One region of the Alkalihalobacterium alkalinitrilicum genome, then DNA from elsewhere that is predicted to be linked to it. Evidence: riboswitches for the same ligand, from Rfam matches in the RefSeq annotation. Region 1 holds a riboswitch; each other region holds the start of a gene.

Region 1 (4,951 bases):
TGGGAAATGCTTTGCTTGATCGCGATAAATAACATAATCTCCGTTTTCTGAAACGTAATAATAGGGGCTGGAGCGTACCGTCAGTACCTCTTGCTTCCCATCTTTGATCATCCGCAATTGACTATCTTCTCTTCTATAAAAAATCTTTAACATATGCTTTTTCCTCGCTGTAATTGTGCCTATGCTTTAGACGGATTTTTCTACTTCCTTCATTACCTTTAATAATTCACCGTAATCATCTGCTTCGATCAATTTTCCGTTGATGACGGCATAAGAAGTTTTTTTACATTGTTCACACTTACTTAAACACTCATATTCTTTATAGTTCACATTAACCTGATTGAAAAGCTCGTTATACTTAGAAACATGTTCATCTGTTAAAAATTGATCTATATTATTTACACAAAACTCAATATTAATCTTCGGCTTTCGTAAAAATCGGAACAGCTTCAAGAATGATCGCCCTCTTACTTAATCGTTTATTTTCATGGTTTTTTCTTTAAATCCCTAACAAGTTCTACTATACACTAATTCTACCTTTTCACTTCAACACAACGATGCTAGTGTAAATAAACTTTAACGCAAACTGAGGTAAACAGTTTGCAGTGTTTCAAATTGGTTTTATTTTCGATATATATTTTTAATATTGAATAGTGTCTATATATATCCATTTTACATATAATGTCATATGTAATAATTAAAAGAATTTTTGCAAATATGAGGAAGGTAATGTTGCACCTCTAGACCAATAGTACCGATTTATAGGAGAAGGTTGTACTATGAGAAAGAAACGCACTTATCATTCTGATCTTCGTGAAAAAAGAAAACAATCCACCATTGAAAGCATTATTGAAGCTACTTACACGATGCACTCAGAAGGGGTCACCGATATAAAAATAATCGCAGAACATTCTGGAGTTTCGATACCCACAATTCGTAAATATTTTCCGACGAATGAAGATTTATTTCGGGGATGCGCGAATCACTTTCTGAAGATCAATAAGTTACCTCAAATTCATACGTATTTACACTTACACGAACTTGATGAAAAAGTCACACTGATCGTAACTGACTTTTATTCCTTCCATGAAAATACGATGGAACTCGTTTGGCTCTCGTTTCGCCTATCAGAACAATCTAAAGTTATGAGGAATTCGGCCTTACAAAATGAGGCTCTAATTAAAGCCGCTGTACAGGTCTTACTCCAGGACACGGCTATTCCAAACGATCGAAAAGAACAAATCGGAGGCTTCATCCGCAGCTTGTTACACCCCCTCTTTTACCGAACGTTAAGAAAATTAAGTGGCTTGGACAAAGGTATATGTATTGAACAAACAACAAGAGCTATTTTGCTAAAACTAAAGGAGGAAACCCTTTGAAAACTGTAAATATTAACAAGTTACCTCTATTGGATTTGTGGTACGACAGTGACAAAAAGAAAAAGTGGAAAGCCAATTTACCATTCACCCCACAGTTTCCGCTCTGGTCTGGCATTAACAGTACTCAGACGACGGTTGTCTATTTTGAGGTAGAAGCAGGAAACGAGCTTGGAGAACATTCTGAAAGCAGTGAGGAAATTTTATTTGTTTTAAGCGGAAATGCAGAAGTAATGATTGGAAACGACCGTTGCACCATAACCGTTGGCGATCTCGTCGTTATTCCACCTTCTGTTCCACACTATATAATAAATAAAGGCGATGAAACTGCAAAATTTTTAGCTTTTTTTGCTAGCAAGGATTCCCATTCTACCTTTTCAGAAGAGGTATCTCCAGTTGGAATGAAGGTCCTTTAAATTTTATACTACCACAGAAAAAATGAACCCAAACAGCTATTCATTAGCTGTTTGGGTAATTATATATTCAACAGGTCATTGCTACTACATTGAAACATCATCTCGTAATAAATTCGAGAATTTTTTTACATTTAGTTCTGCAAGACTAGCTGTTTTATTTTTTAATTTAAATTCCACAAGCAACGGATCCATTTTTCTGAAAGTACTTTTGATGATACTCTTCTGCTTGATAAAACGTTTTGGCTGGCGAAATTTCAGTGACAATTTTTTTAGCGCTCGCTTGGCTAAGATCCGCTTTTATTTTACTTGCGACTTCTAATTGTTGAAAATTTTGAAAGAAAATAACCGAACGATATTGAGTTCCTACATCAATTCCCTGGCGATTTAATGTTGTTGGGTCATGACATTCAAAAAATTTAGTCACGAGTTCTGCATAAGAAATTTTCCAAGGATTATACCAAATTTCAATCACCTCAGCATGACCAGTCTTTCCCGTTTTCACTACTTCATAGGAAGGACTCTCAACATGACCACCTGTATACCCTACTCTTGTCTCTTCAACTCCACGAATACTTTCAAAAAACGCTTCCACTCCCCAAAAACAACCTGCACCAAATACTGCTTTTTCCATTTTAATTCGCTCCTCATTTGAGCGATAAATCTTCTTCCCATAAGAAAAACCTCTCTAAAATATAGAGAGGTTATCGTATTTATATACGATCCTCTCATCTCCCAAGGTATACACCTTGCAGGAATTGGCACCGTTTAAATCAAATATGATTTAATGGTTGCCGGGTTTCAAAGGGCCTGTCCCTCCACCACTCTGGATAAGAAGTCTATCGCTATTAAATTTATTGTTATTTGAATAGTATTATAGATGATAATTAATTATTTTGCAAGGGGATTTATTTAAAGTTAACTTTTATTGATTGAACCATCTCTATGATTTTTTTCAAGGCTTTAGAGAGCCACCCTAAAATAATATACTGAAATATCAATAAAAATATTTTACTTCGATTGCCGAAATGTTAAGATAGACTTATAGATTGTAAATTATGGAGGAATTTAAAATGATGAAACGTCCTATTACAACAGAAGACTTAACTAAATTTAAGTTTGTCGGTGATCCTCAGGTTTACCCTAACAGCGACAAAGTGGCCTATGTCTTAACTCATGTAGATCAAGAAAAAGATGGTTACTATTCTTATATCTATGTAACTAATTTAAAAGGTGAAGGCAGACAATTTACCTCTCATTATTCAAACGAGACATTAGTTAAGGATACGACTCCACTGTGGTCACCAGATGGAAGCACGATTGCTTTCCGTTCAAACCGTACAGGAAAAAATCAAATATGGCTTTTACATACAGATGGTGGTGAAGCTATACAATTAACAGACGTCAAGCAAGGAATCGGTGATTTTGTTTGGTCGCCAGACGGCAGCCAGCTCGCTCTTACGATTAAAGGTGAATTAAAGGTGACCTCTGATGAGGATGAAGAAAAAAGTGATGTGAAGGTGATTACAAGACTTCGTTATAAAGGTGACGGAGTTGGTATTTATAACGACGACCGTAAGCATGTTTATTTATTTGATATAGAGACAAAAGCTTATACAAAGGTTACCGAAGGCGACCATGATTTTGGTCAACCTGGTTTCTCACCAGACGGAAAAAGCTTATTCTTTGTTGGAACGAAGGCAGATGATCAAGAGTGGGGCTACCTCCCTGCTATTTGGAAATATGATATTGCTTCAAAGGAAGAGACGTTGTTCTATCAAGGAATTGGAAATATTATGGCACCTTCTCTTTCACCAGACGGTAAATGGCTAGCAGTGGCAGGGCATACACGTGGTGAGAGAAGTCAAGGGAATGCGAATGTTCTCCTCCTTTCTGTAGAAACTGGTCAATTAACAAACTTAACGGAACACTTTGATTACACCGTTGGAAACCTTGTAGGTGTCGATGCGAAATATGACACCGCAGAATTGAGATTAATTTGGGACTCGACTAGCACTCATATTTATTTTAGTGCAACAGTTGGTGGTGATTGCCAGTTATTTAAAGTAAATCTAAACGGTGAGGTAACAGCAGCCTTATCTCCTACTGTCGCAACTGTTACGTCCTATGATATCGTCAACTATGATCAAGCCGTCCTCGTTCTTGCTACTCCTCATTCTACTGGAGATTTAGTTACACAAGATTTAAATAATGTGGAGAACGTGGAAACGTTAACGAATTGGAATCAAGAGATTTATAATAAAGTTCATCTAAGTACTCCTGAAAATTTACATTATAAGAGTACAGATGGTAAAGAAATTGAAGGTTGGATTTTAAAACCTTATGGATATGAAGAAGGTAAAAAATACCCGATGATCCTTCAAATTCACGGTGGTCCAGCAACAGCTTATGGAAATGGTTTACACCATGAAATGCAAGTAATGGCCTCTAAAGGTTATGTGGTGCTTTATACGAATCCAAGAGGAAGTCATGGCTATGGTCATGAATTTGTAAATGCGGTAATTGGTGATTACGGTGGTATGGATTATGAAGATATAATGGCTGGTGTAGATTATGCCTTAGAAAACTTTAACTACATCGATCACGACCAATTATTCGTTACAGGAGGAAGTTACGGTGGTTACATGACCAATGTCATCGTGACTCGAACAGATCGTTTCAAAGCGGCTGTTACGCAACGTTGTATTTGTAACTGGCATAGTTTCTATGGAACTAGTGATATTGGGTTCTTCTTCACTGAATGGCAGCATGGACATGCTGATTTATGGGATGATGTTGAGAAGCTATTAAAAGTATCACCACTCACCTATGCTCGTAATGTGAAAACACCAACACTCATCTTGCACAGTGAACAAGATTTACGTTGTCCGATGGAGCAAGCAGAACAATGGTATATTGCCCTTAAACGATTAGGTGTAGAAACGAAGCTCGTTCGCTTCCCAGATGAAAACCATAACCTTTCACGCTCTGGTAAACCGAAACATCGCTTAGAGCGTCTACAACATTTAATGAGTTGGTTTGATGATCGACGAAATTAAATAATTAACTGAGAATTCCATAGTGACGGTTCTTGCTACTGAATTCAGAAACAGAAGAGCCGTCCTTTTAAGTGGAGAAAGTTAGGGGCTTCAACTGGCGTTT
Region 2 (4,951 bases), 3.5 Mb from region 1:
ACTTTAGAATACTTAAAATTCATAGGTTTTGATAATGTTCAATGTTAATACTGGATAGCTTATATTTCATTCGGGTGTCCAAACTTTCGCGCGATGTGCCAAAATCAACATGTAGAAAGCCAAATAATAAGGTAAATCTGTTCAGTACCCATTTTTAGTTATTTGCATAGCATAAAGTAGGAAGGAGGGGTTTGCGGTGGACAGTATTTCAATGTTGGACCTCGCGACCGTTTCAGCTGTTGTTGCTGCATTAGTAACTGTTGTCGGAAATGCCTTTAATATTGATAAGAAGTATCGAGCGTTATTAGCGATTGGTGTCGCGTGTGTATTATGGTTTATTCCTAAAGAATGGGGAAATGAATTATTAGTTGCGTTAATCATCGGTTTAACGGCGAGCGGGGTTTATAGTCAGGTGAAACCACGAGATAACCAAAATGAGTTATTACGCATGCAGCTTCGGGAAGAAGTTAGAGAAGAAGAAGAACGAAAGCGAAATCAGAACCAAAATACACCGTATTAAAACAAGGTTCTCGCTCTAACTTAGAGGCCAATGCTTCTATAAAAGAGTTGATCACGGCATGGCAAAATAAAATATTGGAATATCGCATCTTAATGGTCCTAGTAAAGAGGACTTTTTTTGTCTAGCTGCAGTCGCCAGCTCCTCGAGGACAAATAACCTATCAGGACAAAAGTTAAAGAGCGAACTTTAGCCTGCCAGAACATTTGCTGGTCGGAGCTAAACAGGCGACTTCGCTTTTCTTTGTACTTAAAATGAATAATCATCTAATTTTGCTATTGTTAAGGATAAATGTGTTTTACTAATTGAGACTTTCTACTGTCAACAGGCAATAGTTGACAACGATTACTTTGTAAGTTATGATATGACGCGAACGGATACTCTTATCCCGAGTCGGTGGAGGGACAGGCCCGAAGAAACCCAGCAACCAACACCATTAAAAAAGGTGAAAAGGTGCTAACCTGCAAAGCTTATGCTTTGAAAGATAAGAGGTTAAAGGTGATATGTCTAACCCTTTTCCTCATGAGGAAAGGGGTTTTTATGACTATATATGTCTTAAATTTATACTCACTAGGGTGAGGGAATGAGTGCCGTATCAATATTTAACACATTTTAAGGGAAGACTACCCGTAGAAGGAATAGAATTTCCTCTAAAATGTGAAAAAGGAGGATACTGTTTAATGGTAGAAAAGAAAAGTCGTCGCCTATTCACCTCTGAGTCGGTGACAGAAGGGCATCCTGATAAAATCTGTGACCAAATTTCTGATGCGATTTTAGACGCCATTTTAAAAAATGATGCGAATGCTCGTGTAGCTTGTGAAACTTCAGTCAATACGGGTTTAGTATTAGTAGCTGGAGAAATTACGACAAGTACATACGTTGATATCCCGAAGATCGTTCGTGAAACAATTAAAAATATTGGTTATACTCGTGCGAAGTATGGGTTTGATTCAGAGACGTGTGCCGTTCTTACTTCCATTGATGAGCAATCTGCTGATATTGCTCAAGGGGTTAATCAAGCACTTGAGGCGCGTGAAGGTCAGATGACGGACCAAGAAATTGAAGCAATTGGTGCAGGAGACCAAGGGTTAATGTTTGGTTATGCTGATAATGAAACGGTTGAATTAATGCCACTTCCAATTTCGTTAGCACATAAATTGTCACGTCGTTTAACCGAAGTTCGTAAAGATGAAGTTCTTCCATATTTACGTCCAGATGGAAAAACGCAAGTTACGGTAGAATACGATGAAAATGGAAAGCCAGCCCGTATTGATACAATCGTTATTTCTACTCAACATCATCCTGAAGTAACATTAGAGCAAATTCAACGAAATATTAAAGAGTATGTAATCAAACCAGTGGTTCCAGCTCATTTAATTGATGAGGAAACAAAATACTTTATTAACCCTACAGGTCGCTTCGTGATCGGTGGACCTCAAGGGGACGCTGGATTAACAGGAAGAAAAATTATCGTTGATACGTACGGCGGTTATGCTCGTCACGGTGGTGGAGCATTCTCAGGAAAAGATCCAACAAAAGTGGACCGTTCTGGAGCGTATGCGGCTCGTTATGTAGCGAAAAACATCGTAGCTGCTGGTTTAGCAGATCGTTGTGAAGTACAGCTAGCTTATGCGATTGGTGTAGCACAACCTGTATCTATTGCTGTTGATACTTTTGGTACAGGAAAAGTATCAGAGGAAGTGTTAGTGAGTCTTGTAAGAAAGCACTTTGACCTTCGTCCAGCAGGCATTATTAATATGTTAAATCTACGTCGTCCAATTTATAAGCAAACAGCTGCTTATGGACATTTTGGACGAAATGATATTGATTTACCTTGGGAGCAAACGGACAAAGCAGAACTGTTACGAACAGAAGCTTCAAAATAATAAGCTAAAAAGGAGTGGGAGACCCTACTCCTTTTTTGCATTTTAAAGAAGTTTTTTTGCTAAAGGAACAAGTACAGAAAAGACATCGACTTTCATCATTTTTGGTGGTAATGGATGTCTTTTCTAACTTTTAATGATGGGAAGAAACCAGTTTCATATCGGAATGAGACATACTATATGCTTTTTCATATTGTAAAAGTAAGTTGTCAAATATCGTTTCCCATGATTGAGACCGAGCGTACTTCCTCGCTTCATACCCCATTTGTAAGCGAAGAATTTCATCAGATAGTAGCCTTTCAATCGCTGAAATGAAAGATGTGGGACTTTTTGCTTCGCAGATAATTCCAGTTTGTTCATGAGTAACAATCTCAGTAACGCCACCGGCATTAGCTACAATTGCTGGCGTTCCAGAAGCTAGTGCTTCTAAGACGACATTCCCAAAGGTTTCTGTTGTTGAAGGGAAAACAAATAGGTCAGCTAGAGCATAAATTGAAGCTAGTTCAGAACCAGCTAGATAGCCTGTAAATGTAATGTTTTGTGTGAAGTTCTCTTTGTATTCTTGTAGAAGTGGTCCATCTCCTACATAAATCCAATGGACTTCATTTTTTATTCTTTCTGGGAGTTGCTCCATGACTGCCTGCAACGTCTCTAAGTCTTTTTCGGGCGCCATTCTGCCAACAAAAAGCAGTACATATTTCTTTTTAATATTAAATCGTTCATATAAGCTCGTATCTTTATGCTTTGGACTAAATTGAAAACAATCGACTCCTCGAGTCCATAAGTCGATATTTGTAAATCCACGTCTTACTAAATGAGCTTTCGTTTCTTTTGAAGGAACAAAGGTCATATTAAAGTGTGAATAAAACCATTTCATAAACTTCCATAGCCCTTCGGACATAAAGGTAAGTTTATAATATTTTAAATAATGATCAAAGTGGGTGTGGTAAGAACCAACCATTGGAATGTTTAGCTTTTTCCCATAGTGAAGGCCACTGAGTCCGATATTAAATGGAGTAGTAATATGAATGAGGTCAGGTTTAAAAGCATCGATCTGTTGTCGAATAGTAAACGGATTAGGAAGAGCCATGCGACATTCAGGATATAGGAAAAAAGGCAAACTGAAAAACGAGTGAATATGATGGGAGTATACATCAGTTTGCTGTATTGTTTCAGGAACAAATAGCTGATAAGGGACTTTACGGTGTTCAAAATGATGAACAAGTCGTTGTAGGGTGCGAGCTACACCATTTACTTGAGGAGCAAATGTATCGGTAAATAACGCGATTTTCATATGGAACCTCCTACGCCATTCCTAATTCGATAAACCAATAGCTAAATACAACCGTAGATAGAAGGGCACTACTGAAGCCCAGAATAGCACCAACGATGACATCTGAAGGATAGTGAAGCCCGAGAAAAATTCTAGATACCCCTACTAACAAAGCGATAGGTAACAATAGAAAAGAAAGCCAGGGGTTGAAAAGAATAAACGGTGTGGCAACTGAGAAAATTGCTGTTGTATGGCCCGAAGGAAAGGAATGATCTTTAAATCGGTTATCAACAACGTAAGTGTTTGGCAACACAAGATAAGGTCGTTTTCGACGATATCCTTTCTTAAAAATGACAACGAGAATGTGACTGAACGTTAAAGCTAAGGCAGCTGCTAAAGCTAATCCTTTCATTGGACCAGACAGGAGCAAACAAAGAAGAATTGTTATACCGACTGTAAAAGTGGCTCCGCCTAAGTGAGTAAGGTACGACATGACTAAAAATGAAATTTTGGACTGGCTTTTCTCGTTAATCAAATAAAACAAGCTACAATCAGTCTGATAAAACCATTGTTTTGATCTTTCCATACGAAAACCTCTTTTCAAGGAAGTTGCCAATGGCACTTTTGAGAGTTGTTAACCAAATTGTAACCATGTAGTGTTATATAAATATGAAGGAATTTTTAAGTTTTTTTAAGTTTTGTAAATGGAGCTAAAAGATTTTCTACAAAATTTTCATGTTTTATTTCAGGGGTTTTAGATATGGTGGTTTCGCCCTCGCATTATCAGGGGATTTCCTAATAGGTCTATCTGCTAATTAATGTTATTTTTGTTTGGGGGGAATTATCATGAAAAAAGTAAAAGTAATATTAATATCGGCTGTACTTATCGGTAGCTTAGCAGCATGTGGAACAAATAAATGATGGTACAGGAGAAGAAGAACCAATCGATACGCCTGATAATGGTGAAGTAGTCGAAACACCAGCTGTGAATTCAGAGGTTCCTGATGATGATGAAGAAATGGTCTTCATACCAGAAATGAAGGAATTAGAATGTGAAGTTGAAGGAGAAATGGAAAAGGGAGTCGCTCATCTAACAGTTAGTGATTTAAATTATTCTCATTTACAATGTTTGTACCTGGAAAGGAAGCAGCTGAAGGAGCAGAACCAAGATTTTGGGCGATGCTGAATACGCTTGCTGCTGGAGAATAATAAAATAGTAGCTTTAATATCAGAAAAATAAATATAAGAGTGACCCGCATGGGATCATGCGGGTCTTAC
Region 3 (4,951 bases), 1.2 Mb from region 1:
CTTCACTGTAAGTACGTGTACGAATCGTGAAACAGTTAAAGAATATACTAGTAAGTATGTCGTTATTGCGACTGGCTATTATGATCATCCAAATTTAATGGGGGTAAAGGGTGAAGAACAAGAACATGTTTTTCATTACTTTAAAGAAGCTCATCCCTATTTTAATAAAAATGTCGTTGTCATCGGAGGGAAAAACTCAGCTGTTGATGCAGCGCTTGAATTAGAGCGAGTTGGTGCAAGAGTGACGGTATTGTATCGTGGACATGAATTTTCAAAGAGTGTGAAGCCTTGGATCTTACCTGAATTTGTTTCTTTAATGAATCAAGAGCAAATTCAAATGGTTTTTAACGCTAAAGTGACTGAAATTAGGAAAACTACAGTAGTATATGAAGTGGATGGTACTGTAAGAGAAGTAAAAGCGCAGTTTGTTTTTGCTATGACAGGCTATCATCCTGATCACTCGTTCTTAAGTCAAATGGGAGTAGGAAGTGAGCCTGATACGGGGCGTCCATTGTATGCTGAGGAAACAATGGAGACGAATGTGCAAGGTATTTTTATTGCAGGAGTTATTGCGGCAGGTAATAATGCGAATGAGATATTTATAGAAAATGGGCGTTTTCACGGTGATTTAATTGCAGCAGAAATTAGCAAGAGAAATCATAGGAGTTCGTAGTCATTTACCTAGATAGAAACTTGACTCAGTGGAGGCAACAGGTTGTTACTATTGCTAATATCTCACTAAGTTTTTCAAAAACTGAAATTGTAGACTTAGCACTAGTAAGACTTTACAAAAAGAATATTAAATATGAAGGTGATGAATACATATGAGAAAGGTTGCTTTAATTACAACAGGAGGAACGATCGCCTCAAAAAAAATTGCTAGTGGTTTATTATCATCAGGAGAGTTAACAGGTGAAGAATTAGCTTCCCTTTGTCGTTTGCCATCTGATATCCAAATAGAAGTACATAGTTTGTTTCAGCTTCCTAGTATGCATATTGATTTTGATAGGATGCTCGAATTAAAAAAGAAAATTGACAAAGTATTCGAAGATGAAACCGTCAGTGGGATCGTGGTCACACATGGAACGGATTCACTTGAAGAGACGGCATATTTTTTAGATTTAGCCGTTACAGATGAAAGAAAGATTGTTGTTACGGGGTCACAGCGGTCACCAGACGATATCGGAACCGATGTGTATTCGAACTTACGAAATTCTATTTATGTCGCTGTTAATGAAAGTTTGGATAATGTTGGTACAGTGGTTGTATTTAATGACCGGATATGGTCTGCTAAATATGTTAAAAAAGTACATGCATCAAATATGCAAGGTTTTGAATCATTTGGTTATGGTTATTTAGGTATTATCGATAATGATGTGGTAAGTGTGTATCAAAAACCATTGCATAGAGATTGTTATCAAATTGATTCCTTCCTACCACAAGTTGAAATTATTAAATGTTATGCAGGAGCAGATGGAAAGTTTATTCGGTGTGCGGTGAGAGAAGGAACAAAAGGTATTGTCTTAGAAGGGGTAGGAAGAGGACAAGTATCACCTCATATGGTAGATGATATAACGAATGCAATAAAAGCTGGCGTCAAAGTCGTAGTAACGACAAGTTCTGAGGAAGGACAGGTACACACTTCGTATGATTATCGTGGAAGTGCTTATGATTTAAAATTAAGAGGCGCGAGTTTAGGTAAGGATTATGACTCGAAAAAGGCAAGAATAAAGCTTGCAGTTTTAATGTCAGCTGGTGGGGACATAGAAGAAGGTTTTAAAATATAGAGACTAAATCGTAGTTAAAGAGAGGATTGGAAAAACGTTGTTTTCGCTTATAACCGCAACTACTGGTCCTGCTATGGCTTTATTTTGCTATTTTTATTTAAAAAATGATGTAAGTTCTCAAGCGTTACTCATGATTATTAAAACATTTATCATTGGTGCGCTGTTGGTTTTTCCAGTCATGGTCATCCAATATGCGTTTGAAGTTGAAGGTGTGTTTACGACTCATTTTATGGTAGCTTTCTTTGAATATGCTTTTACAGAAGAGTTTTTCAAGTGGTTTTTGCTTTTTTTCTTTGCGTATAAGCATGCGACCTTTAACAAAACATATGATGGTATTATTTATGGGGTTTCTCTATCTTTAGGGTTTGCATCTGTTGAGAATTTTTTTTATTTACTAGCGAACGGGTTGCAAACGGCGTGGTTGAGAGCGTTATTTCCAGTAAGTAGCCATGCTTTGTTCGGGGTAATTATGGGGTATTATTTAGGAAAAGCAAAGTTTTCAAAACAACACCAGACTTGGTTTATTATACTTTCTTTATTCTTACCAATTTTACTTCATGGGAGCTATGATTTAATATTACTAACAATGGATAAATATATTCATATAATGATGCTTCTTTTTATGATTGGGCTTTGGACATTCAGTATACACAAAGTGAAAATGGCAAATTAGAAAAAGGGTTAGGAGTGGTATGCATGACTGAAAGCGTAAGGTATCGAATCGTAATTCGTTGTCCAAAATGTGGTGAAAAGTTTATTCTACGGGGTAGACAAGGAAAAGACGGCAACTATGAGACGGGCTTTATTCGTTGTGTTTGTGGGAATGAGGACGACTTACAAATAGATGCTACTCCAGAATAACGCCTATAGATTTTTAAGAATTGTTGATGCTTTAAAGGATTAAAATAAGTAAATCTAATAAAATCTATTGCTTTTTTCGTGCAATTCATGTAATTTAGAATCAAGCGAAAATTGAAAAATTAAATAATTTTCTTATCAAGAGAGATGGAGGGAATGGCCCTATGAAGTCTCAGCAACCAGCTGAATTTATTTTCGGTCAGGTGCTAATTCCAGCAAGCAATTATGGCTTGAAAGATAAGAAGGAGCGTAGTTCATTGAAAATGATTTCTTAGCCTTCTTCTTATTTATAAGAGGAAGGCTTTTTGCACTTTTAGAAGGGTAAACTTCTCTAAAGAATAAAGTTTAAGAAAAAACAGCGATAAGAGTGGAGGAGAAGCATAATGAATAAAGAGCAACTAGAAACGAAACTAGTACAAATTGGAAACCGTTTAGACGAACATACAGGAACGATTAATACCCCTGTTTATTTTTCCACCGCGTATCGCCATTCAGGGATCGGTGAATCTACTGGTTTTGATTATTCAAGAACGGGAAACCCAACTAGGTTAGTTTTAGAAAATGCGATTGCTGAATTAGAAGCAGGTGATCGAGGCTTTGCCTGTAGTTCAGGAATGTCTGCTATTCAAACTTTATTTTCCTTATTTAAGCAAGGCGATGAGATATTAGCATCGAGTGACTTATATGGTGGTACTTATCGACTATTTGAAAATGGATGGAAAAACTGGGGATTATCATTTTCATACGGGGATCCAAGAGATATAGAAACATTTGAACAACAAATAAATGAAAATACGAAAGCGTTGTTTATAGAAAGCCCGACCAATCCACTAATGCAAGAAGCCGATTTAAAGCAGTTAGGTCATTTAGCAAGAAAGCATAATTTACTGTTCATTGTTGATAACACTTTCTATACGCCTTTAATACAACAACCACTCAAAGAAGGAGCAGATATCGTTATACACAGTGCTTCAAAATACTTAGGAGGGCACAACGATGTCATTGCAGGTTTAATTGTTGGAAAAGGTGAAGAACTTTGCGAGCGAATTGGGTATTTCCACAATGGTATGGGAGGAATATTAAGTCCGTTTGATTCGTGGTTACTTATAAGAGGTATGAAGACGTTAACACTACGGATGGAACAACATCAAAAGAACGCAAGAGAAGTGGCGGCCTATCTTAAAGAACACCCTTCAGTGACAGATGTTCTCTATCCTGGACGTGGCGGGATGCTTTCTTTCCGCATTAAGGAAGCTAACTGGGTAAATCCATTTTTACAGCAGTTAAAATTAATTTCATTTGCAGAAAGTTTAGGTGGCGTTGAAAGCTTAATGACATATCCAACAACGCAAACCCACGCGGATATGCCAGAAGAGGTGCGTTTCGCAAATGGTGTATGTGACCGCTTATTACGTTTTTCAGTAGGTATCGAAAATAGTCAGGATCTGATTGCGGATTTAGATCAAGCATTTAATCATGTAAGTCTATAGGAGGATATATAAAAATGAGTGAACAATTTTCTTTGCAAACGCGCTTACTTCATAATAATCAAAAAGTAGATAAAGAAACGGGAGCGGTAAGTGTTCCAATCCAACATGCTTCAACCTTTCATCAATTTGACTTTGATCAGTTCGGAACCTTTGATTATGGACGTTCAGGAAATCCAACTCGTGCAGCACTAGAGGAAACAATTGCTGAATTAGAAGGCGGCGTGAGGGGGTTTGCATTCGCATCAGGTATGGCGGCGATTTCAACAGCTTTTATGCTTCTTTCAAAAGGAGACCATGTGGTCGTTACGACAGATGTGTATGGGGGTACGTTCCGTTTTGTAACTCAAGTGTTAAACCGTCTGGGTATTGAATATACGTTTGTTGATATGACGAATAATGAGGAAATAGAAGCGAGTATTCAAGAAAATACAAAAGTGATTTACGTTGAAACCCCATCAAATCCGACGATGAAAATCACAGATTTAAGAGAAGTGGTAGCTTTAGCAAAGAAATACGGTTGCTTAACGTTTGTTGACAATACTTTCATGACACCAGCATTACAACGTCCGATTGAACTTGGCGTAGATGTTGTCCTTCATAGTGCGACAAAGTTTATTGGAGGCCATAGTGATGTCATTGCGGGACTTGCTGTTGTTAAAGACGAAGAAGTAGGTGATCAATTAGCATTCTTGCAAAACTCATTCGGTTCGGTGTTAGGGGTGCAAGATTGTTGGCTCGTATTACGAGGTCTTAAGACATTACATGTTCGTATGGAGCATTCGTCAAAGGCTGCAAATGAATTAGCCCTTTGGCTAA

Evidence for each region. Region 1 has a riboswitch for S-adenosylmethionine ahead of msrA (peptide-methionine (S)-S-oxide reductase MsrA). Riboswitches for the same ligand answer to the same signal wherever they lie in the genome.
Region 2: it holds a riboswitch for S-adenosylmethionine, as region 1 does, so the genes downstream of both, metK (methionine adenosyltransferase) here and msrA (peptide-methionine (S)-S-oxide reductase MsrA) in region 1, are expected to answer to the same signal.
Region 3: it holds a riboswitch for S-adenosylmethionine, as region 1 does, so the genes downstream of both, BK574_RS10075 (methionine biosynthesis PLP-dependent protein) here and msrA (peptide-methionine (S)-S-oxide reductase MsrA) in region 1, are expected to answer to the same signal.

The regions. Positions count from the first base shown of each region.
Region 1 covers NZ_KV917368.1:948,283-953,233, reverse strand. The annotation lists gene BK574_RS04530 (hypothetical protein) at 1-153, opposite strand, end outside; gene BK574_RS04525 (DUF1450 domain-containing protein) at 187-453, opposite strand; gene BK574_RS04520 (TetR/AcrR family transcriptional regulator) at 780-1,379, shown strand; gene BK574_RS04515 (cupin domain-containing protein) at 1,376-1,792, shown strand; gene msrA (peptide-methionine (S)-S-oxide reductase MsrA) at 1,959-2,423, opposite strand; SAM riboswitch class I at 2,515-2,626, opposite strand; gene BK574_RS04505 (S9 family peptidase) at 2,863-4,848, shown strand.
Region 2 covers NZ_KV917368.1:4,475,912-4,480,862, forward strand. The annotation lists gene BK574_RS21720 (hypothetical protein) at 197-520, shown strand; SAM riboswitch class I at 898-1,008, shown strand; gene metK (methionine adenosyltransferase) at 1,198-2,403, shown strand; gene BK574_RS21730 (glycosyltransferase family 4 protein) at 2,534-3,694, opposite strand; gene BK574_RS21735 (phosphatase PAP2 family protein) at 3,705-4,259, opposite strand; gene BK574_RS21740 (hypothetical protein) at 4,578-4,859, shown strand.
Region 3 covers NZ_KV917368.1:2,169,110-2,174,060, reverse strand. The annotation lists gene BK574_RS10090 (YpdA family putative bacillithiol disulfide reductase) at 1-673, shown strand, start outside; gene BK574_RS10085 (asparaginase) at 825-1,787, shown strand; gene prsW (glutamic-type intramembrane protease PrsW) at 1,825-2,460, shown strand; gene BK574_RS27860 (hypothetical protein) at 2,484-2,648, shown strand; SAM riboswitch class I at 2,778-2,889, shown strand; gene BK574_RS10075 (methionine biosynthesis PLP-dependent protein) at 3,029-4,135, shown strand; gene metC (cystathionine beta-lyase) at 4,150-4,951, shown strand, end outside.